3 regions of the Idiomarina sp. D18 genome follow, and region 3 is predicted to be linked to each of the others. Evidence: predicted binding sites of a transcription regulator. Region 3 holds the regulator's gene; each other region holds the start of a gene.
What was found. The regulator sigma-54, encoded in region 3, starts transcription at its own class of promoters, with help from an activator protein. The targets are predictions, from matches to a motif close to GTTGGCACGNNNNTNGNNT.
Positions count from the first base shown of each region.

Region 1: a site for sigma-54 is predicted at 1,458-1,476, ahead of flgF (flagellar basal-body rod protein FlgF). Genes of this name have one in related genera too.
Region 2: a site for sigma-54 is predicted at 5,287-5,305, ahead of flgA (flagellar basal body P-ring formation chaperone FlgA). Genes of this name have one in related genera too.

Region 1 is NZ_CM173240.1:1,842,623-1,850,209, reverse strand. It holds gene flgE (flagellar hook protein FlgE) at 1-1,366, shown strand, start outside; gene flgF (flagellar basal-body rod protein FlgF) at 1,518-2,261, shown strand; gene flgG (flagellar basal-body rod protein FlgG) at 2,283-3,071, shown strand; gene flgH (flagellar basal body L-ring protein FlgH) at 3,086-3,760, shown strand; gene AC3AP5_RS08950 (flagellar basal body P-ring protein FlgI) at 3,779-4,879, shown strand; gene flgJ (flagellar assembly peptidoglycan hydrolase FlgJ) at 4,860-5,837, shown strand; gene flgK (flagellar hook-associated protein FlgK) at 5,933-7,587, shown strand, end outside.
Region 2 is NZ_CM173240.1:1,851,429-1,859,015, reverse strand. It holds gene AC3AP5_RS09030 (EAL domain-containing protein) at 83-1,696, shown strand; tRNA gene AC3AP5_RS09025 (tRNA-Arg) at 1,708-1,784, opposite strand; gene AC3AP5_RS09020 (flagella assembly protein FlgT) at 1,840-3,024, opposite strand; gene AC3AP5_RS09015 (LPP20 family lipoprotein) at 3,091-3,558, opposite strand; gene flgN (flagellar export chaperone FlgN) at 3,622-4,026, opposite strand; gene flgM (flagellar biosynthesis anti-sigma factor FlgM) at 4,044-4,379, opposite strand; gene flgA (flagellar basal body P-ring formation chaperone FlgA) at 4,473-5,174, opposite strand; gene AC3AP5_RS08995 (chemotaxis protein) at 5,334-6,281, shown strand; gene AC3AP5_RS08990 (CheR family methyltransferase) at 6,298-7,137, shown strand; gene flgB (flagellar basal body rod protein FlgB) at 7,192-7,587, shown strand, end outside.
Region 3 is NZ_CM173240.1:2,122,046-2,129,632, reverse strand. It holds gene mgtE (magnesium transporter) at 1-230, opposite strand, end outside; gene AC3AP5_RS10290 (HPr family phosphocarrier protein) at 233-511, opposite strand; gene rapZ (RNase adapter RapZ) at 508-1,353, opposite strand; gene ptsN (PTS IIA-like nitrogen regulatory protein PtsN) at 1,338-1,814, opposite strand; gene hpf (ribosome hibernation promoting factor) at 1,818-2,105, opposite strand; gene AC3AP5_RS10270 (RNA polymerase factor sigma-54) at 2,134-3,585, opposite strand; gene lptB (LPS export ABC transporter ATP-binding protein) at 3,615-4,340, opposite strand; gene lptA (lipopolysaccharide transport periplasmic protein LptA) at 4,344-4,886, opposite strand; gene lptC (LPS export ABC transporter periplasmic protein LptC) at 4,858-5,418, opposite strand; gene kdsC (3-deoxy-manno-octulosonate-8-phosphatase KdsC) at 5,415-5,987, opposite strand; gene AC3AP5_RS10245 (KpsF/GutQ family sugar-phosphate isomerase) at 5,987-6,964, opposite strand; gene AC3AP5_RS10240 (TetR/AcrR family transcriptional regulator) at 7,129-7,587, shown strand, end outside.

The DNA.
Region 1 (7,587 bases), 280 kb from region 3:
CGCTCAAAAAGATCTGGATGTCACCGCGAACAACGTGGCGAACGTTCGTACGACTGGCTTTAAAGGTTCGCGCGCAGAGTTCGCCGACGTCTTTGCCAACAATATTTTCAGTGGCTCCGACCAACAGACCGGTAACGGTTCTGCGACCGCCTCTGTTGCGCAACAGTTCAGTCAGGGCACGCTTAACTTTACCCAGAACTCACTGGATATGGCGATAAGCGGTAATGGCTTCTTCGCGACCACATCAGGTATCGCTCAGCAAGACTTTACCTACACTCGTGCCGGCGCATTTAAACTTAACGATGACAGCTACATCGTTAACAACCAAGGCCGGTTTTTGCATGGCTTCCCAGTCGATAGTGCCAGCGGCGCAACTCAATCAACGTCACTTGCCGCATCCGGACCGATCCGTATTCCCGATTCAGCAGGTGCACCGTCAGCGACCGAAAACCAATACCAATCATTTAACCTTGATGCGCGTGCACCAGGTATTGATGTTAGCAATGGGTTTAATCCAGAGGATCCGACGTCGTACACCTCGTCCACCTCAACCACGATTTATGACTCCTTAGGTGAGTCGCATGTGATGACAACCTACTATGTAAAACGTAACGCGGCAGATGTCGGCGGTCAGGAAAACGTGTGGGATGTTTACAATACAGTCGATGGTCAAATGGTCGACACCAATCCATCACAAGGTTATACCGGTGCACCAAGCTATGAGCCTTCACCAGGCGATGGTGTTGATAATACCGTATCGAGCCAGCGTATCGTATTTGACCAAAGCGGTTCACCGGTGGGCGTGCCAAATCCAGGCGGCTATAACCTCGACAGTGATACTTTCCCACCGGCAAGCATCTCGCTAGCCAATGTGTTAAGTAATGGCGCCGATACCTCGCAAAACGTACAGATCTTCTACCGCGATCGTCTCGATCAAGGCGGAGACACAGCGCCCACTCAGTTCGCTTCAGATTTTAGCGTCAACCTACTTGAACAAGATGGTACAACGGTCGGTCGTTTAACCAACATCGACATTGCGGAAGACGGCCTGATTTCAGCGAGCTACTCAAACGGTGACGTCCAATACTTAGGCAAAGTAGCGTTAGTGCGTTTTGCCAACGAACAGGGTTTGACCCAGCTCGGTGATGCGTCTTGGTCAGAAAGTCAGTCGTCAGGTATCGCGACCTCGGGTGAAGCAAACTCAGGCGTATTTGGCACCATCGAAGCTTCGGCACTCGAAAACTCAAACGTTGATTTGACCAAAGAATTGGTTGATCTGATTTCTGCACAGCGTAATTTCCAAGCAAACTCACGTTCGCTTGAAATCAATAACAGCTTGCAACAGAACATCTTACAGATTCGTTAATCAATGACGAAGGCTTGAGAGCATACAGTAAGGCTTGCTTCGGCAAGCCTTTTTTTATGTTGACCACCTATTTTGTAGGGAATGCCTCTGTTTTGGCACGAACTCTGCATAGCTAGTACCCAGATGACAAATTTTTGGCTGGAGGTCAGCGATGGATAAAATGCTGTGGATTGCCATGAGTGGTGCTAACGAGAACATGAAAGCAGTCTCGGTACGCGCCAACAATTTGGCTAACACCAACACCACTGGATTTAAAGCAGATCTAGAGCAAGCTCGCTCAATGCAGGCCTTTGGTGAAGGACTGCCAACGCGGGTCTTTTCGATGACAGAAAGCCCGGGGCAAAATTTTGCCGAAGGCCCGATTCGCACTACGGGACGTAATCTTGACGTGGCTATCAACGGCCAAGGCTGGATAGCGGTACAGGATGCCAATGGTAACGAGCGCTACACCCGCAACGGGAGTTTAGAAATTGACGCTGGCGGAATGTTGCGTACTTCATCAGGTGATCCTGTCATGGGCGACGCCGGTCCAGTTCTCATTCCAATGCCGATTGACTCGCTCACCATTGGTCGCAATGGCAATATCTCGATTCGCCCACAAGGTGCACCGGAAGACGCGAATGAAATTGTTGATCGAATCAAATTGGTTAACCCGCCGCTTAACAATGTTGAAAAGACCACGGATGGATACTTTGCATTAAAAGACGGTCAGCAAGCGCTGGCGGACGCTAACGTCAAACTTGAGGTGGGGGCGTTAGAGGGAAGCAACGTCAATGCAATTGGTGAAATGACGAGCATGATAGCGCTTCAGCGCCAATATGAAATGAACGTCAAAATGATGAAAACCGCTGATGAGAACGCTCAGCGTTCAGCAACATTGATGCGCATGAGCTAACGCGTGTCGAGGAGATAGATTATGAACCCCGCATTATGGATTAGTAAAACCGGACTCGACGCACAACAGCGCGACATTTCGGTGATTTCGAATAACTTAGCAAACGCCAGTACCGTGGGCTTTAAAAAAAGCCGCGCGATTTTCGAAGATCTACTCTATCAAAATATTAATCAACCAGGCGGCCAATCAGCGCAGGACGTAGAACTCCCCAATGGCTTGATGCTCGGTGCTGGTACTAAAGTCGTAGCAACCCAAAAATCGCATACGCAAGGTAATGTCCAGACGACCGATAACTCACTCGACGTGATGATCAATGGCAAGGGGTTCTTCCAAGTATTGATGCCCGATGGAACCTTATCCTACACACGTAATGGTCAGTTCTCAGTAAACGAGGAGGGGACTCTGGTTACCTCGGGCAACGGTTATCCTATTGAACCTCAGATTCAGATCCCAGAAGACGCTATCTCACTAAGTATCTCACAGGAAGGGGAAGTCACCGTACGTCAGCCTGGTAATGCGCAAAACGCTGTTATCGGTCAGTTGAACCTAGCCAGCTTTATTAATCCCGCGGGCCTCGAGCCCATCGGACAAAACCTCTATAAAGAAACCGCAGTCAGCGGCGCACCACAAGAGTCCGTGCCCGGTGTCGATGGTGTCGGTAATGTGCGTCAGGGAATGCTAGAAACATCGAATGTGAACGTCACAGAAGAACTGGTTAATCTTATTGAAGCGCAACGGGGCTACGAGATGAATTCAAAAGTCATTTCATCGGTGGACCAAATGTTGAGCTACATTAATCAGCAGTTATAACGGTGGAGGTGAGTATGCGCCTGATTATCATGGCCGGGGTTTTAGTGACATTGGCTGCTTGCAGTAGCAACCAGCCAGCACCGATGCCGAATGACCCATACTACGCGCCCGTACTGCCCGAGGAACGAGCAGAACCGGTCGTACCGACGGGTTCACTGTATCAAGCGCAGTACTCCGATAATATGTATTCAGACATAAAAGCGCGTCGATTAGGCGACATTATTACGGTTACCCTTCAAGAGCGTACGACGGCGAGTAAATCGGCGAACGCACAGACCACGAAGGAGAGTAATGTTGACCTACCGGTACCTACGATCCTTGGGCAAGCGGCGACCATTAATGGCAACCCCATTTCTGCCAACCTAGGAGGAACGCGCGATTTTACCGGTGATGCAACCGCTGACCAGAGCAATAGACTATCAGGCGAGATTACTGTGACCGTGATTCGAACGCTGGCGAACGGTAACCTAATTGTGCGTGGCGAGAAATGGTTACGCATTAACACCGGTGACGAGTATATCCGGTTGACGGGTATTATTCGCCCACAAGATGTCAGCGCTGATAACACCATTCCGTCTACTCGCGTGGCGAACGCGCGTATCGAATACAGTGGCACTGGTAGTCTGGCTTCGACTCAAGAGCAAGGCTGGCTCACTCGTTTCTTTAACAGCAGTTATTGGCCGTTTTAACGGATAAGGAGACGCGCTGTGAACTTTCTTAAAGTGATGTTACTTGGACTTGCCATCATGGGTCAGTTAGTGCTGCCAGTGCAAGCATCACGCATCAAAGATATTGCCTCTGTCGCAGGCATTCGTTCAAACCAACTTATCGGCTATGGCTTAGTGGTGGGTCTACCCGGTACGGGTGAGCAAACACCTTTTACCGATCAGACGTTCCGAACCATGCTCGGCAACTTTGGTATCAACGTACCCCAAGGTCAGCGTCCAAAAATTAATAACGTGGCGGCGGTAGCTGTGCATGCCGAAATTCCCGCATTTGCCAAACCGGGTCAAAAAATCGACGTCACCGTATCCTCTGTGGGGAGCGCTGACAGCTTAACCGGCGGCACGCTATTGCAAACCTTTTTGAAAGGCGCCAACGGTGAAGTCTATGCTGTTGCGCAGGGTAGCCTCATTGTTGGCGGCTTGGGTGCAGAGGGCAGCGATGGTTCTAAAATTGTAATCAATACGCCTACCGTCGGCCGTATTCCAGGCGGCGCTATTGTCGAGCGTGAGATCCCCACCGCATTTGCGCAAGGCGACTACTTTACCTTTAATCTGCATGACTCCGATTTTACCACGGCCAAACGTGTCGCTAACACGATCAATGGTTTAGTGGGTGAGGGCATGGCGCAAGCCATTGATGCAACGTCGATTCGTGTTAAAGCACCGCGCGATTTAAGTCAACGAGTGAGCTACATGTCAACGCTTGAAAACTTGCAAGTTGAACAAGCGATGGCGGCAGCGAAAATTATAATCAACGCACGCACGGGCACGATCGTAGTGGGTCAAAACGTGGAGTTACGTCCAGCCGCGGTGGCACATGGCAACATGCAAGTGACTATCACCGAGGACATGCAAGTCGACCAGCCCAATCCGTTTGGTCAAGGTGATACAGCGGTCACCCCACAGAGTGTGGTCGATATACAGCAGGAAGATGCGCGGATGTTTGTGTTTAACCCAGGCACCACACTGAACGATTTGGTGCGAGCTGTAAATCAAGTCGGCGCGGCCCCTGGTGATATAATCGCCGTACTGGAAGCCTTAAAGCAAGCAGGAGCTATTTCCGGTGAGCTCATCGTTATTTAATACCGACGCCACTCGCTTGTATGACCTTGCGCCCAAAGCGCAAGGTACTGGAGCCGTGCTCGATAACCACGCGCTCGACAGTCTTCGTGAACAAGCCTTTGGTGACGACAAAGAGCAAGCCCTGCGCGAGGCGGCGAAACAGTTCGAAGCGATTTTCTTAAACATGGTCATGGGAAGCATGCGTAAAGCCAACGATGTGTTTGCGGAAGGCAACATGCTCAATAGCCGCTACACAAAGATGTACCGCGACATGTATGACCAACAACTCACGTCAGAGTTATCAAATCAGGGGTCACTCGGACTCGCGGATCTCATGGTTCAGCAACTGAGCAAGCAAGGTGGATTTGATACGCAGCAACGGGTTGGCGCAAAACTCGATGACCCAAGAGCCGCGGTCGTGAATAATCGCTCCACTCGCTTAAGTGACCAAGGCGGGCGTCCTGTCGGGTTGTTTTACGGAGACACCCGGGTGAATACACTCAATATTGGTGATCAAGCACAACACATTTCCAGCCAAAATGACTTCATCGATGCTTTAAGACCACAAGCCGAAGCGGTTGCCAAAGAAACCGGCTTACCCGCCAAAGCATTGATCGCTCAAGCGGCGTTAGAAACAGGCTGGGGACAGCGCATGGTACCGGGACGGCATGGCGGCTCGAGTAATAATCTGTTTAATATTAAGGCTGATAGTCGTTGGCAAGGCGAACAGTCGCATGTAAACACCTTAGAGTTTGATGGCCACCAAGCCAACAAGCAACGCGCGGCATTTCGTAGTTACCAAAATATTGAGCAAAGTTTACACGATTATGCTAGTTTCATAACAGAACATCCGCGTTATCAACAAGCCGTCGCAGCGGCCGAGGATCCCGCCCAATATATCGAGCAATTACAGAGCGCGGGCTATGCAACGGATCCTAACTACGCCAACAAGGTTAAGTCCATTATGCAACGGTTATAAGCGGCAACTCATTGCCGCTTTACGTAATTTTACACTTAACTTTTTGCTGTTTTTGTCGATAACCGTAATAGACGAAGTATTAGGAGCGACCATTTATGGCGTCATTTGATTTATTGACCAAAGGACAAACCGCGGTTTTAGCGCATCAACGCGCACTCGCGATCACCGGGCAGAACATCAACAACATCAATAACCCGGACTACGTGCGTGAGCGAGCGGAGTATGTCAGTAATCCCTTTGGGGGCTTACGGGGTGTCGAGTCGCGCCGCATGATCGACGAATACATTGTCGGTCAATTGAATCGCTCCCATATGGATGTCGCCTTTCAAAACGGTAAACTCGATCAGGCCGAGCCGCTCGATTCACTGTTAGGAAACACGGAAAGCAGCATCAATAGTGCAGTGACCAGCTTCTTTAACAGTGTGCAAGATGCCAATAACGATCCCAGTTCATTGACCAACCGCCAAGTCGTGATCAGCGAAGCCGATGGTCTAATGACACGCATGAGCGACTTTTCTCGTTACTTAAACGATCAAGAGAACATTGTGAACGAGCGTGTGCGTGACTCTGTTCAGCAGATTAACACCTTGTCGAAGAATATCGCCGAGCTCAATAATGAGCTCAAGTTCGGCTCATCTAACGTCAAAGGCTTTGATGCCAACTCACTGCGAAACCAACGCGATCAACAGCTAGAAGAGCTGTCTAAGTTAGTATCGTTTGACGTGGTCAAAAGCGACTCTGACGCGGTGCAAGTCAACTTAAAGAACGGCGTACCATTGGTCTTAAAAGATGGTCGTTACAACATGATCACGGCGAACAGCCAGCCGGATACCGGTCGCGTTGAAATTCAAATTGAGTCGACGAATAGCTCCGATCCCACCAAGTTTTATCTCAAGCCAGATCAACTAGGTTCTGCGCTTGGTGGTTACATGGATTACCGCGATAATCAGCTGCTTCCCGCGCAACGTCGCATCGGTCAAATGGCGTTACGTATCGCCGACACCATGAATTCGCAAAACCAAAAGGGCATGGATCTCGACAACCAACTCGGGCAAAAACTGTTTGACCTCAGTAGCACCCCCGTGCGCGCTCTGGATTTTGAAGAAAACACCGGCAATGCCAATATTAATGTGGGCCTGTTAGAAGGTAACAGTGCCAAACTGACATCAGACAACCTGCTGATCACAAAAACCGGTGCCGACACCTTTACGGTGCAAGCCGCCGATAACCAAGGGCGTGCCATCAAAAATGCACCTGAAGTGACCATCAGTACCGCCGGCAATCCCAGCGCCATCGCTGTTGAAGAATATGGCGTTGAGCTGACGTCGGCGAATTTTAGCGCCGCAAGCGACGGCGATAAATTCCTCGCCAAACCGGTCGAAGACATCGCGGGCGATATTGCCGTGGCAATTAGCCGTCCAGAAGACCTAGCGCTTGCAAAGCCGGTACGTGTCAGTAATGACCTTGAAAACCAAGGCTCGGCTAACATTGAACTGGAGTCGATTAATGGCACCAGTAACTTCTTCGATGCAGCTGGCAAAACACTCGCCGACGGTGCCCCGACCGGCGTCGCGGTCGATGCCGTCAACAGTGATGGCACGTTCGATGTAACGCTGAGTCGCAAAAATGGCAGCGACATTACATTAACGGGTTTAAGTGACCTTAAAAACCTAGCGCAGCAAGCCAACGACCAAGCGGCAGCCAACGGCAACCCGGCACCGTTTGCAGGGTCACCGCTCGACTACGATAT
Region 2 (7,587 bases), 270 kb from region 3:
TACTATTAATTAAGAAACATTAAGCAAATAGTCGTGAGTCTCTCTTTAATCATGTGTAAAAAATGAGCTAAAGGAATAGTTTATGCACCAAAGGTGTGAGCGTTATGAGATTTTTGATAATAGTCGCATCGCCATCGTCATTGTCGACAGCGACCGTATTGTCACGTTCGCAAACCAAGGTGCTCAAGATCTACTGGCAAATAAAGTCGATATTGGTAGGCAGCTTGGGGTGCACCTCCCAAATGATGATAAACAGTTTTTTTCAAGTTCCTTTCAGCCCAATGAAATAAGCGGACAGCCTATTTATTATTGCGCCATTGCCGTGGTCGATAACGGTGAGCAACACTTCTTGATTTATTTGCACCCGTTTAATATGAAGTTAAGCGGTACTGAGCATTTGCCGTTTTTGGCACAGCATGACCCATTAACCGGATTACCCAACCGTAATCAGTTTATAAAACGTCTTCAGCGGCACTGCTCATCAGACGCCTGTGAAAAAACACTGACCGCGGTTGTATTTATTGATTTAGATGGATTCAAAGCGATCAACGATAGCTTAGGTCATGAAATGGGCGATAAGCTATTGCAAGTCGTGGCAGGGCGGATTCGGAATCAGTTGCGAAACTCCGATACATTAACGCGATTAAGCGGTGATGAATTTCTAATTATTCTTACCGGTTTAGAAGCGCGCCAAGATGCAGCAACCGTGACACAACGGATCCTTGATGACCTGGCCCGGCCGTATAAAATTGACAGTACTGATCTCTACATTACCGCAAGTGCTGGATTGACCTATTGTCAAGATCGCACGGCACGCGCAGAAATCATGATTCAGCAGGCCGACATTGCCATGTTTGAAGCTAAGCGCGCCGGCAGAAACACCTTCCAGTGGTTCGATAGAGCGCTCAATGATGAGGTGAACCGAGCACTATTAATTCGCAACACCGTACAAAAAGGTCTCGATAAACAACAATTTCACTTGGTCTATCAACCTCAAATTTGCCTTGAAGCAGAGACGGTCTGTGGCATCGAGGCACTAGTACGCTGGCGCCATCCCGATATTGACGGCTTATCGCCCGCCGAGTTTATCCCCATCCTCGAGAGTTCTGGCCAAATTATCCCGCTCAGTTATTGGATCATGCGCCAGGCTTTTAGTGATTGGCACAAAATAAAGCCTTACTTAGCTGAAGGAGCGCGTGTATCGGTGAATATCTCAACGGTTCATATTTCACGTTCGGATTTCATCGAACAACTTGAGCGCGTCATGTTGGAGACAAACATCAAACCCAGTGATATTAAGTTAGAAATCACCGAATCAATGATGTTACGAAACGCGCAAACGGCTGTCGCGACGCTCGACAAATTAGCCGATAAAGGAATCGCGATCGCGCTTGATGATTTCGGTACAGGCTTCTCAAACTTGAGATACCTCACGCAAATGCCTATTTCGGACGTGAAGCTCGACCGTAGTTTTATCCGTGATATTGATACCCATAAAGCAAATCAAGCGATAGTGAGAGGTATCACCAGTATGTCTCATGAGCTAGGGCTTAAGATTGTTGCTGAAGGCGTGGAAACAATATCGGAAAAGGCAGAGGTCAAAAAACTTCAGGCAGACATTATGCAAGGTTACCTCGAAGCAACGCCGCTGCGGTTTGAGCCGCTCATTGAGTTTTTAACAAAGCGTCATCAATAATTCAGTAAACCTGGCGTCCCCGGCAGGAGTCGAACCTGCGACCTGCCGCTTAGGAGGCGGCTGCTCTATCCTGCTGAGCTACGGGGACAACCGAGTGAGCTGGCAAAGTATGCCAGACTCAGATTAAGCTTTCCAGCCAACCACTATCTCGAACTCGTGTTTTTCGACACGGCGGGGATCACCCAATCGTTAATCTGCACATTGGTTAATACATCTGTATTGTCGAGAGAGGCGACTGCACTATCAGGCTGCACCTGTTCAACCGTAACGGTAAAACGACTAACCTGCCAGCGCTGACGAAAATGTCCTTGCGCGTCGACATAGTTGCTAGGATGAACCACCTTTAATGTGTCACCGACCTTCACCCCATGCGATGAGCCCAGGTTGACCTGGATCTTTTGCCGATCATGCCAAACAACTCGACCACGGGTGGGTTTACACTGCACTTGCATCTGTATCCCTGTCGCCAGCTCTTCTAAGGATGAGGCAAGTGAGACACCAAAGGGTGCGTTCCAAAACGTATTAGTCGCGACATCAACCTGAGCATTACGCGAGAACGTCCAAGGTTCAGCATCCTCGACGCGTGCGCGAGTAATGAGTTCGCCACTCATTGCGTCGAGCAAATACAGGGTGAGAGAAAAATGCCGTGTTGGTTGCTGATCGAACACGCCCAAGAATGCGTTGTTTTCGGTCACCGAAAGGTCGTCAAAAATACCTAAAATGACAAATTGACTGTCATTGGCGTACCCAATCTGGCGTCCGATACGACCGACTTCATTTAAGTTCAGTCCATCCAGTGCTGCCTGAAGTCCGGCATGACGTTTTAATGTATGAGTGACAAAAAGTTGCTCGCTTTGTCGAGCGATATCCCGTGCAAGATGCTGAGCCGCCACTTCACCCAAGTCCCACACCTGTCCGTACGCAGCATGTTCACGATTCGAAAATTCGAACGGGGCAATAGTGACACCGGCTTTGTAGCGTTGACCAGCACAACTGTCCTGATTAGACCAAATCTCGGTTTGAACGAGCACGAATACGCGACCATCTCGGGTTTCTTCACGCAAGACTTCAACTCGTTCAAGCTCTCCGGAAGCCGCGAGTTCAGTTTCTTGGTTTTGTATGACACCGTTAACAACCAGTTGATTCGAACGAATCGTACTTCCGGTCATCATCAACGCTTGCTGGAGTGCGTTCTCAATCGCCTGATCCCGAGCTGCCTGAGTATCTCCTCCCACAATGCGAGCACTACCTTCCACCTCAATGACACGGGCAAACACAGGGAGTGTCATAATTCCGACGATAATGCCAATAATCAACGTACGCAGCATAGAAAAACCTTTAATCAATGACCCTCAAGGGCTGTGTGATTAAAGTAAGCAAGAATTAGACCAGAATTAGTAGTAGACCACACGTTTAATGGTTTGCTTACGACTCGTACTCTCGTACAACTGATGCACCTTCGCAAAATCAAGACGCAGCTCAGTGGCATAATAATCGCCTACTGTGTAGGTTCGTACGACCTCAGCTCCGCGGATAACACCATCAACCGATGCTTGAAATTGGTCGTTGCCCAGCGACCAGTTTTGCACTGAGGTCTTGCCGGAAATACGTTGACCATAAACTTGCTCGGCGAGCTCGCGATAGGCTTCGAGCTTGGATGCGCGCATTGCGGCGAGGTCTTTATGTTGAGGCGTTTCGCCAGGTTGCGCATCGATGGGGGCAAACCCCGTTGCCGTTAACACAGGAAAAGTATCGGGTGTTTTAGTTTCCCACTCAACGTATTGTTGGTCATGCACTAAACTACAACCGGATAGCGCCACCAACGTAGAAAATACGAACGCAATTGATGCTGACCGCTTCATACAAACCTCGTTAGAACCCATAAAGGATGATTACAAAGGTTAACGGCAACAGCGTAGAATTCTTTAGCGAATACGACCTTTAGAATCGTAAGTGACGGTATCGCCGCGGGCTTGGGAGGCATGACGAATAATCGTTTGCTTAAGCTGCTCGATATTAGAGAGTGTGCGGTTAACAACCTGCTCGTTAACATCGCTTTGCTGTTTTACACGCGCCAGTAAGTCATTAATGGTTCGCATTTGAGCAGCAAGCTCGTCGTCAGATTGAAGTAACGATTTATCAGGATGTTGCGCGATAAATGCGTCGTACTCTTGTAGTTGCTCAACAAGCGTCGATTTGATTTCTGTCAATTCGGCTACGCGCGCATGCTCGCGCTCAACTACGGCGGTCAATTCATGGTGCTGACACTCGCGCAACTGTTCGAGCGTTTGTGTCATTAAATCGAGAACTTCAGTTAATGGGGTAGACATAAATGTATTACTGCGCCCTATGATTGTTTATCAGTATCAATGGAGTCGCCGAATAAGTCACCCTCAAACTGTGCCAGTTTTGACGCTAGGCGCTCAACGTCTACTTTATAGGAGCCGTTTTCGATTGCCGCTTTAATGCGGTCTACTTTCGCTTGATCGATGCCGCTACTGTTCATTGCTTTTTCCTGTAAAGCATTGATGTTTTTCGCTTCCGATGTCAACGACACCGACTCAGCACTTTTTTGCGTTGCGCTGTCGGTCTGACCATTACTGTTGCTAGACACTTGACGTTGTGTCTGTTTGGTGTCAATCGTATTGTTCTTAACACCGTTATTGTTGATATTGATTGCCATGATGAAACCTCATTAACTATACGTTCTCGATTTGCTATCGGCGTCGCGACACATAACTTTAGCTGAAAGTATAAAAAAACTACGTATATTTACCTACAAATTGACGGTAACTTCGTTTAAACCGGTCACTATCGCCTCTAACGACTTGTTTGAACGGACATTTTTCACGGCAACCGACTCACCTTGCAAGCCATCAGCAAGCGCTTCACCCGTCGCGGTAATTTTTAACGCTTTACTCTTAGCCACTATTGTAACCTGTTCTCCCTCGCATACAAGACATGTGTCACGCGCCTCAATGGCCTTACCCGCCGCAACTCGGCGCTTAGTTCGCGAGCCAATCAGCAACTGATTATCTTCAAACAGGTTAGCACGAACTTGACTGACATCGACTTCCACTTGGGTTAAGTCGGAGGCGGCAATTAAGTGCCCCGGTTGCATCGGGGTCGCGGCTGCCCAAACGGTCTTGTAGCGATAAATACGGACGGGCACGTAAGTGCGCCACGCCGGTTGCGACTGGCATTTAATTTCTACCGTGGTATAACGTTCCAAAGAAGAGTTACGCGCGAAGTCAACTTGAGGTTCGTGGGCACACAGTTTGGGCGTCATACGTGGATCAAGTGAATTCGCTACAACTTCAACCCGACCGCTATCGGGTTGGACAATTTGTTGGTTTACAAAATTATCCGCCATGGCTTGTAACTGTTTATAGTTGTAAGTGTCGGAATCCGCCATGGCGACCGATGAGGTCAATATGAGAAAAATCGAACTGATTATCTGCAAGGTTCGTACTATCATACCAACTCCGTTTAAAGTTTTTGGTGACTCAGGCCGACAACAACCGTAATGGGTTGTTTTAGTCGTCAATCGATTGACACAGCCGCCTGAGAAAGACGCTTAACGGTATTGCAAGCAAAGAACATGCCAGCGCATGAAGCGCGGCAAACAGGAGCACACATGGCCAGTATCCTCGACTCGGTGAATCAACGTACACAAATGGTGGGTCAAAACCGCCTTGAACTGCTGCTATTTCGATTAGCAGGAAATCAACGGTTTGGCATCAACGTATTTAAAGTACGCGAAGTGTTACCCTGTCCACGCCTGACATCGATTCCTCGCCGTAATCGACTCGTGCGAGGTGTCGCGCATATTCGGGGACAAGCGATCTCCATCATTGATTTGAGTATGGCGACTGGCGGACCTGCAATTACCGATGTTGAAAATCGCTTTATTATCATTGCCGAGTACAACCGGACCGTACAGGGGTTCCTGGTCGGGGGCGTTGATCGTATTATCAATATCAACTGGGAAAACATCATGCCGCCGCCGAAGGGTACTGGGCGAGATGCTTATTTGACGGCCGTCACCGAGATAGAAGAAAAGCTCGTCGAGATTATTGACGTCGAACGGATTCTAGCCGACATCACGCCAGTCAATACGGATGTTAGTGACGAAGTTAAAAATCAACCGATTAATGTCTCGAAAGACAACCTGACGATTTTGATAACCGATGATTCCGCAGTGGCTCGTGGACAAATAAAGCGAGCGCTCGAATCATTGGAGATTCCACTAGAAGTTAAAAAGAACGGTAAAGAAGCGTTGGATTGGTTGAAAGAAAAAGCGCAAGAGGTGTCGGGTGATGTGCATCCACATGTTCCTGTTATCGTTTCCGATGTCGAAATGCCTGTTATGGATGGCTACACCTTAACTGCAGAAATAAAAGCCGATCCCCAATTGGCTGCGGTTCGTGTTATTCTACACACGTCGCTCAGTGGTGTGTTTAACCAAGCGATGGTTAAAAAAGTCGGTGCCGACGATTTCATCGCTAAATTTCATCCGGATGAACTCGCTTCGGCAGTTAAAAAGTGGCTCAATGAAGAGAATATTGTCGCTGATGTCGATTAATGGATTAATGCAGTAAATGACGAGTAATAAAGAACTCAACACAGCAGAGTATCAAGAGTTTAGACAGTTTTTAGAGCATCAATGCGGGATCGTATTAGGTGACAACAAACTGTATCTAGTTAAAAGCCGGCTATCACCGTTGATGAGCCGCTTCAGTATCGACTCGCTGGCAGAACTCGTCAAACGCTCAATGAAAATCAGCGAGCGTGCTTTACGATCCGCCGTGATTGATGCAATGACCACTAACGAAACGCTCTGGTTTCGAGACAGTTACCCATTTGAAATCCTCGCCAATCGCATTTTCGACGTGTATAAAAATGAAACCAGGCCGTTAAAAATTTGGTCGTCCGCTTGTTCAAGCGGCCAAGAGCCTTATTCTATCGCGATGACATACCTCGAATATAAAGCGCGCAACCCCGGTGCGCTAAAAGGCGGGATTAAAATCACTGCGACTGACATATCAAATAAGGTACTTGAACAATGTGCCAAAGCTGAATATGACAGTTTAGCTATCGTCCGAGGTTTATCTCCCGAACGACGTAAGCGATTTTTTGAAGACGGCGCTAAGCCCGGCGTTGCCGTACTTAAAAATGAAGTGAAGCAGTTTGTTCAGTTTCGTCATTTAAACTTGCTCGACAGCTATGCCTTGCTTGGCAAGTTTGATGTTATTTTTTGCCGAAATGTATTGATTTACTTTTCGGCGGCAATTAAACGGCAAATCATTGCCCAATTTAAGCAATCCCTCAATCCTAACGGCTACTTGTTTCTTGGTGCGTCTGAGTCGATATCTGGCTTAACTGACGACTTTGACATGATCCGCTGTAACCCCGGCATTATATACCAGCGCAAAAATTAAGCTTGGCATGAATCGTGCATTATGTTTCTCACCTAATACGTGGGAGACAAAATTATGGCACTCAGCATGGATAAGTTGCTCGGCATTCAGCAATACACGCTGGGTATTCGTACCCAGCGCGCCGAGCTTATTGCAAACAACATTGCCAACGCCGATACCCCAGGCTACAAAGCCAAGGGGCTCGACTTTCAACAAGCACTAGCACAAGCCCAACGTGGCATTCAGAGCCACTCACTCGCGCGTACCCACGAAAAGCATTTTTCGGTTGAAATCAGCCCACAAGGTCAAGAAAAGTTCCGCGTTCCTTCACAACCGGATACCGGTGATGGCAACACCGTCGATGTGCAAGTGGAACAAAACTTGTATGCCAAAAACGCATTGGAATACGAAATGACCATGAACTTCCTCAACGGCAAGATCAGTGGTGTCAAAAAAGCGTTAGGCAGTGGT
Region 3 (7,587 bases):
ACTTCTTCTGAGAGCTCTTCAAGGATATCGCCGTGTTCATCGGCATCGACAAGCTTCCAAACGATAGCTCGACTTTTCGGCGGCGATGATTCAAGCAATAATGCAATATCGCAGGCTGGCATATTGTGCAGCATGCGGCGGGCAGCCACATACATACCGTCCGACAGGGCAGTATTTACCTCTTGAATACGCTGCATTGCGTATTCTTTATCGGACAACTCAGCCATCATGATTATTCTGCTTCCTCAAATTTATCTTCAAATAAGGTGGTGATGGCAACCAAAGCCGCCTCTGCATCGTCACCATCGGCACAGACTTGGACTTCACGTCCTTGCTGGCTTGCTAGTAACATTAAGCACATGACACTACCTGCATCGACCTCTTGACCGTCTTGGCTAATTGTAATCTTAGCAGCGAAGGTTTGCGTCAAACGCGCCAATTTAGTTGCTGCGCGTGCGTGAAGTCCTAGTTTATTGCGAATGATCAAGGATTTACAGACTTTTTGCGTCATTTTGACAATTCCCGGTGACGAACTTGAACATGAGTCCCCTCTGATCGGAACTGTTCTGCTAAAGTTTCGGCTAGATAGACCGAGCGATGTTGACCGCCAGTACAGCCCATTGCAATAGTTAAATAACTACGGTTACTGCGTCGAAAATAAGGAAGCCAGGTAGCCAAAAAGTTTTCAACTTGTAATAAATATTTAGTGACCAAGCTTTCCTTTCGGAAAAATTGTTTTACGTCTTCATCCTGTCCCGTTAGCAATTTGAGCTCTGGGTTCCAATGTGGGTTTGGAAGAATACGCGCATCAAATACAAAGTCGGCGTCTTTTGGCACACCATGTTTAAAGCCGAATGACTGAAACACAATGACCACTTGTTTTGATGCTTTGCCAAGTACTCTGGCACTGACTTCTTCACTTAATTGGTGGAGCGAAAGGTGACTACTATCAATACGCCAAGTTGCACGTACGGCGATTGGGTCAAGAAGGCGGTTCTCAAGCTGAAGAGCCTCAAGCAAGGGGAGTTGCTTTTGCGACAGAGGATGGAGTCGACGAGTTTCTCCAAAACGCTGCAGTAGGGTTTGATCATCGGCGTCAATGAATAATACTTCAATATCGACTTCCGCCGGTAAAAAATCAATGGATTCGAGCAGCTCTTGAGAGTCTTCGGGCAGATTACGTACATCGATACTTATCGCGACGCGGTCATACTGCGCTATGACGGAATGCACAAGTGTGGACAGTAAAGCGATCGGCAAATTGTCGACACAATAAAAACCTAAATCTTCGAGTACCCTAAGGGCAATGGTTTTTCCCGAGCCGGAGCGTCCACTAACTATGATAAGTTGCATTCAGGTGCCTGATCCTCGCTGACAAAAATCGTATAAAGTTCGCGATCACTGTGTGCATCGCGCAATGAACGTGTGCACTCTTTATTGTTCATTCGCTTCGCTACGGTCGCGAGCGTATTTAAGTGATTTTCATGTTCCGATTCTGGTACAAGCAACGCAAACACGATATCAACGGGTTGGTTATCAATGGCATCGAATTCAATCGGTTGATCCAATGTCATAAGCACTGCTACTGGCTGGGTTGCATTCGCCAAGCGACCGTGAGGTATTGCAATCCCTAACCCTATACCCGTGCTACCGAGGCGTTCGCGATTAATTAGACTCTCAAAAATGTCATGTTTAGTAATTCCCACAAGTTTAGGAGCTGCGATGGCGCTGATAGTTTCTAACAAACGCTTTTTGCTTGCACCCTCGACTGCACATTTGGTGCAGTCGGGGCTCAAAAGATCGGACAATTGCATGATTTAGTGTTTTTTCAACTTTTCTTTGTGTTTAATCACTTGGCGATCGAGCTTGTTAATAAGCCCATCGATTGCCGCGTACATATCTTCGTGTTCTGCATCGGCGAAAATCTCTCCGCCATTGACGTGAAGCGTAGCTTCCGCTTTTTGAATCGTTTTTTCAACATTTAGGATGACGTGAACGTTGTTTATGTGGTCAAAGTGGCGCTCTAGTTTGGCAAATTTTGTATCCACGTATTCACGCAACGCGTCGGTAATATCAATGTGATGACCTGTTAGGTTGATTTGCATAACGTCTTCCTTCTACGGTTGAACAATATTAAAGCAGACTCTTCCGCTGGCTTGAAGAGGGAATATTGAGCGATTCGCGATATTTCGCGATCGTTCTCCTAGCTACTTGGATTCCCTGATCTGCGATGAGTTCAGCAATTTTGTTGTCGCTTAATGGTTTTGCGCGGTTCTCCGCGGCAACCAATTTTTTGATTAGCGCTCTTATAGCGGTACTTGAACACTCACCTCCTGTTTCGGTACTCACATGACTGGAAAAGAAGTACTTGAGTTCAAAGATGCCGCGGGGACAATGAAGGTATTTCTGAGTTGTAACGCGCGAAATCGTACTTTCGTGCATATCTACGGCTTCTGCGACATCATTCAGAACCATCGGCTTCATTGCCTCCTCACCATGCTCAAAAAAGCCTTGTTGGCGTTGAACGATACAATGTGCAACTTTAAGTAGCGTGTCGTTTCGACTCTCTAAGCTTTTTATAAACCAGCGTGCTTCCTGTGTGTGCTGCTTTATATACTGAGAGTCTGCACTTGATTTTGCCTGCCGACTCAGTGCTGCATATTCTTCGTTCACTCTTAATTTAGGTACGCTATCTGGATTTAATTCGACCACCCAACGACCATTCTTTTTAACCACGGAGATATCAGGGATAACGTATTCAGTTGGCTTTTGGTCGATTACATCTCCGGGATAAGGATTCAAGGTTTGAATCAACCGTAATGTACTTTTTAGTTCGGCCTCATCTATTCTTAGCTTGCGTTGCAGACCTTTGTAATCCCTTGCACCCATAAGTTCCATGTAATCGTTAATCAGGGTCAATGCCAGATTTTTATGGGGTGTTTCATCATTTAGTTGTTGTAATTGAATACTCAAACATTCTTGGATCGTGCGCGCCCCAACGCCGACCGGGTCAAAGCGCTGAATTCGCTTTAGCACCATAGCGACTTCTTCGACGTCAACCTCGGGGAGTGCAATGGCCTCAACGAGCTCTGTAACATCGGTCGTGAGATAACCGCGCTCATCGATAGACTCAATAATCGCGGTGGCGATAGCCGCATCCTCGTCGGTAAAGTGAGATAGCTGCATTTGCCATAACAGATGGTCATGCAGGGAGTCGTTGGTTTCGCCTTGGTAAACATCATGTTCACCATCAAATGACTGGCTAGAGCTTAAGCTGCTGGAGGGCGTGGTTGAGGTATAGGTATCGTCCCAAGTGCTGTCTAATGGTAAATCGTCAGGCAGAGATTGCTCGTTCAGCGCATCAGACGTTTCTTTTTGGCTATCGTCATTTTTAGCTTGTTGAGAAGACTCTTGAGGCGCGTCGTCGGCCTCGTTCTCTACCTCAAGTAAGGGGTTACTATCTAAGGCTTCTTGAATCTCAGCTTGTAGATCGAGCGATGAGAGTTGCAACAACCGAATGGCTTGTTGTAATTGTGGGGTCATCGTCAATTGTTGACCCATTTTTAGTTGCAAACTTTGTTTCATCTGATTATCCCGGCCTCACTTGTGCTCCGTTACAAGGTGAACTGCTCACCGAGGTAGACATCTTTAACCTGTTGGTTTGACAATACGCTATTTGCATCACCGCTGGCAATCAGTTCCCCGTGACTAACGATATAAGCATGCTCGCATACTGACAACGTTTCGCGCACGTTATGGTCGGTAATCAACACGCCTATGCCACGGTGCTTGAGGTGTTCGATAATTTTTTTGATATCCAAGACTGAAATGGGGTCAACACCTGCAAACGGCTCATCAAGCAATATGAACGTCGGATCAGCGGCAAGCGCTCGAGCAATTTCAACCCGTCGCCGTTCACCCCCCGATAAGCTCATGCCTAAACTGTTAACAATATGCCCGATATTGAACTCTTCTAATAAAGCGTCGAGCTTTTCTTCTCGTTCTATCGTTGTAAGCGATTTGCGAGTTTCGAGGATAGCCATTAAATTATCGCGCACTGTCATTTTGCGAAAAATAGACGACTCCTGTGGTAAATACCCAATGCCTCGTCGAGCGCGTTCGTGCATAGGAAGCAACGTTAAATCATGTTGGTCTAGCTTAATACTGCCTTTATCAGAATTCACTAAGCCAACAATCATATAGAAGGTGGTTGTTTTACCCGCACCGTTAGGTCCTAATAAGCCGATCACTTGCCCTTGACTTACTTCCAAGCTGACATCTTTAACGACTTGGCGTCGGTTATATGATTTAGCGAGGTGCTCGACAGATAATTTCGCCATTTATCATTGCTCTTTTTGCTGTTGTTCGGTTTCAGGCTGCTCTTTCTCAGACTGCTTGTTGGGGTTAAAAATGGTGGTTACGCGTTCGCCCGACTCTTTTGAACCGCGCGCTGAAACGTGCTGGTTTGTCAGGTCATAAACGATAGTGTCGCCGCGCGATAAACTACTGCCTTGCGTGATCTGTGCGTTGCCCTTGAGTTCGATACGCCCTTGACTCTGAAAGTAGGTGATTTGGTCGGCTTCTGCACTGATTTCGGTGCCGTTTTCGAGTAGCTGCGTATAAACAGCAGGGCGACCGTGGGCGACAAAAGTGTCAGCTTGATCTTTAGCTTCACCGCCTGAGGCCTCTAAACGGTCGGCTTCAATACGTAACGACCCTTGTGTGACGATAACGTTATCGGTCAGCAACAACTGGTTGTTTTTAATATCAAAGTGCTCGTGTCCTGCACTTACTTCAATCGGCTTTTCGAAGTCCGACTCACCTTGAGCGACAGCCAATTGACTCACTGCTGCAAGACTAGCGAGGATTAAAAACCGTTTTAACATGACGTTTTAACTCCATAGTTTCTGCGTACAAGTCGGCATTGAGCCCGTGACCTTGTACCGCAATCTGGGGTCCCGAAATCGTGACGGGATAATCTGTGTTCATCGTTTCAGCGGGTATATCGATGACTAAGTATTCGGTGTTTACACGTTTAATAGAAGTATCAGGTTGCAGTGCCAATATTTCAACGTTGCGCTCTAAAATGAGCGTTTGGTCATCATATAAAGTGCCTTGCTCGGCACTCACTTGCCAAGTTGCCTGACGTTCATCGGTATAGACCGAGTAGACAGGATTGCTCAGCTCAGTAAGACCAATCTGAATATAATGAGACATATGCTCAGCCGTCACCTGATGCGCTAAGCGTCCGCCAGACTCGTACAAGCGAGTTTTAAGACCCGAAGCCGTAAAATCGGGTGTCATTTTACGGGTTTGTACATTAGCGTCGTCGCCATCTGACGGCTGAAAAGGCCGCCAAAGCAGAATAATCACGGCACCAAATAAGACCAGCAACAAAAGTGCGACGCGGCGACTCACAAACTGACTCCCTCAGCGCTCGGTAGTTCACCGCGGCTCAGCAGGAGTAAATCACAAATTTCACGCACAGCGCCAAATCCACCGTGGCAACGCGTAATATATTGCGCGGCAAGCTGCACCGAGGGGTGCGCATCATGCACCGCAATCCCGAGTTTGGCTCGATTAATTAACTGTAGGTCGGGCACGTCGTCGCCTACATAAGCGACTTGCGAATCATTCAAGTTCAAATTATCGAGCAGCTGTTCGTAGCGTTCGACTTTATTTTTTACACCTTGAAAAATATGAGTCACGCCCAAGTGTTTCATGCGGCGCTCGACAATCGAAGATTCGCGCCCCGTTATCACGGCAGCGGGATAGCCGGCGTCCGTCCATGCTTTTAGCCCAAAGCCATCACGTGTATGAAATGCTTTGAGCTCCTCACCTTGGTTTCCTAAATAAATACGGCCATCAGAAAATACGCCGTCAACATCGAGAATCAACAACTCAACTTGAGCAAATTGTTCAAACAGTGTGGTACTGATGTCGCCGTACCACGTATTGATGGTTTTAGCTGTGCGATTATGAATCATTACACCACTCCTGCTTGCAACAAATCGTGCATATTCATCGCACCGTGGGGCTTGCCATCGTGGTCAACGATAATCAGACCATTAATTTTACGGTCTTGCATCAACTTAAGTGCTTGTGCTGCCAACATGTTTTCGTCTGCCGTTACGCAGGTACGCGTCATGAAGTCAGCGATTTTGCTCGTATGAACATCGACGCGGCTATCCAGGATCCGCCGCAAATCACCGTCCGTAAATATACCCGCTAAACGCCCGTGTTCGTCGACAATGGATGTCATCCCTAAGCCTTTGCGCGAGATTTCGAGCAATGCGTCGCGAATCAAAGCGTCTTGTTCGACCTGAGGAACACGATCGCCCGTGTGCATTACATCGCTGAGTCTCAGTAGCAGACGTTTACCTAACGAGCCACCAGGATGAGATAACGCAAAGTCATCCGCAGTGAATCCGCGCGCGTTCAGTAGTGCGACGGCCAGCGCATCCCCCATCACTAGACTCGCGGTGGTTGATGCTGTGGGCGCCAACCCTAATGGGCACGCCTCTTGCTCTACCCGGATGCAAACATGAACATCGGCCAAGGTGGCTAGCGTTGACTCCGGGTTACCCGTCATGGCGATGATTGTGACACCAAGTCGTTTCATCACCGGTATAATATTAAGTATTTCGCCCGTCTCGCCGCTGTTTGAAATTGCGATAACAATATCACTGTCAGTGACCATCCCCAGATCACCATGGCTAGCTTCACCCGGATGCACAAAAAAAGCGGGTGAGCCGGTTGAAGCGAGTGTCGCAGCAATTTTACCGCCGATGTGACCCGATTTACCCATGCCGGTTACAATGATACGACCCTTGCAATCGAACATTGCCTGACATGCACGATTGAAGTTATCGTCCAAAAAGGTTTTTAGGCCCTCTATGGCATCTCGCTCAATCTCAATAACTTCACGTGCGAGCGTGCAAAAGTCGTGGGTGATTTGCTTCATTACCTACCTAAAAAAGCTGAGAACTTACGCCTAATGATACGTCAAGATGAGGGTGACTGCCTACCGTATTTATGAACCTAAGATTGCGAATTCGATAAAATTGAATTACTATACCAACTAGACGGTTTAGTAATAAGCCTATTTAAGGTAGTGAGTGAGTCATTATGTGCGCAAAAAAGTGTGCCGGTCGCCCCAGTAATCGAGATGTCATTTTAGATGCAGCAGAACAATTAGTTGCGTCAGAAGGCGCTGCTCGTCTTACGTTTGATGCGCTTGGTCAAGCAACGGGGATTAGTAAAGGTGGTTTGCTCTATCACTTTGCAAGTAAGGACAAATTACTAGAGGCTATGTTGGAGCGCATGGTAGCGCGAAACAATGACCTTAAAGAGACCTTCATGAGCGAGTTTGAAGGTGATCCTAACCAAGAATTCAAAAGTATTTTGCTCGCATCGCTCAACAGTGATGCCGAGTGTGCGCAGTTAAGTTCTGGGCTATTAGCGGCAGCGGCCAATAACCCTGATTTATTGGCGCCGATGACTGCGCACGTACAGCAGACGTTTCAATCGTTAGAGCAATTTAGTCGCGATCCAATGCTCGCCAAAGTGCTGTTTTTCGCTGTGCAT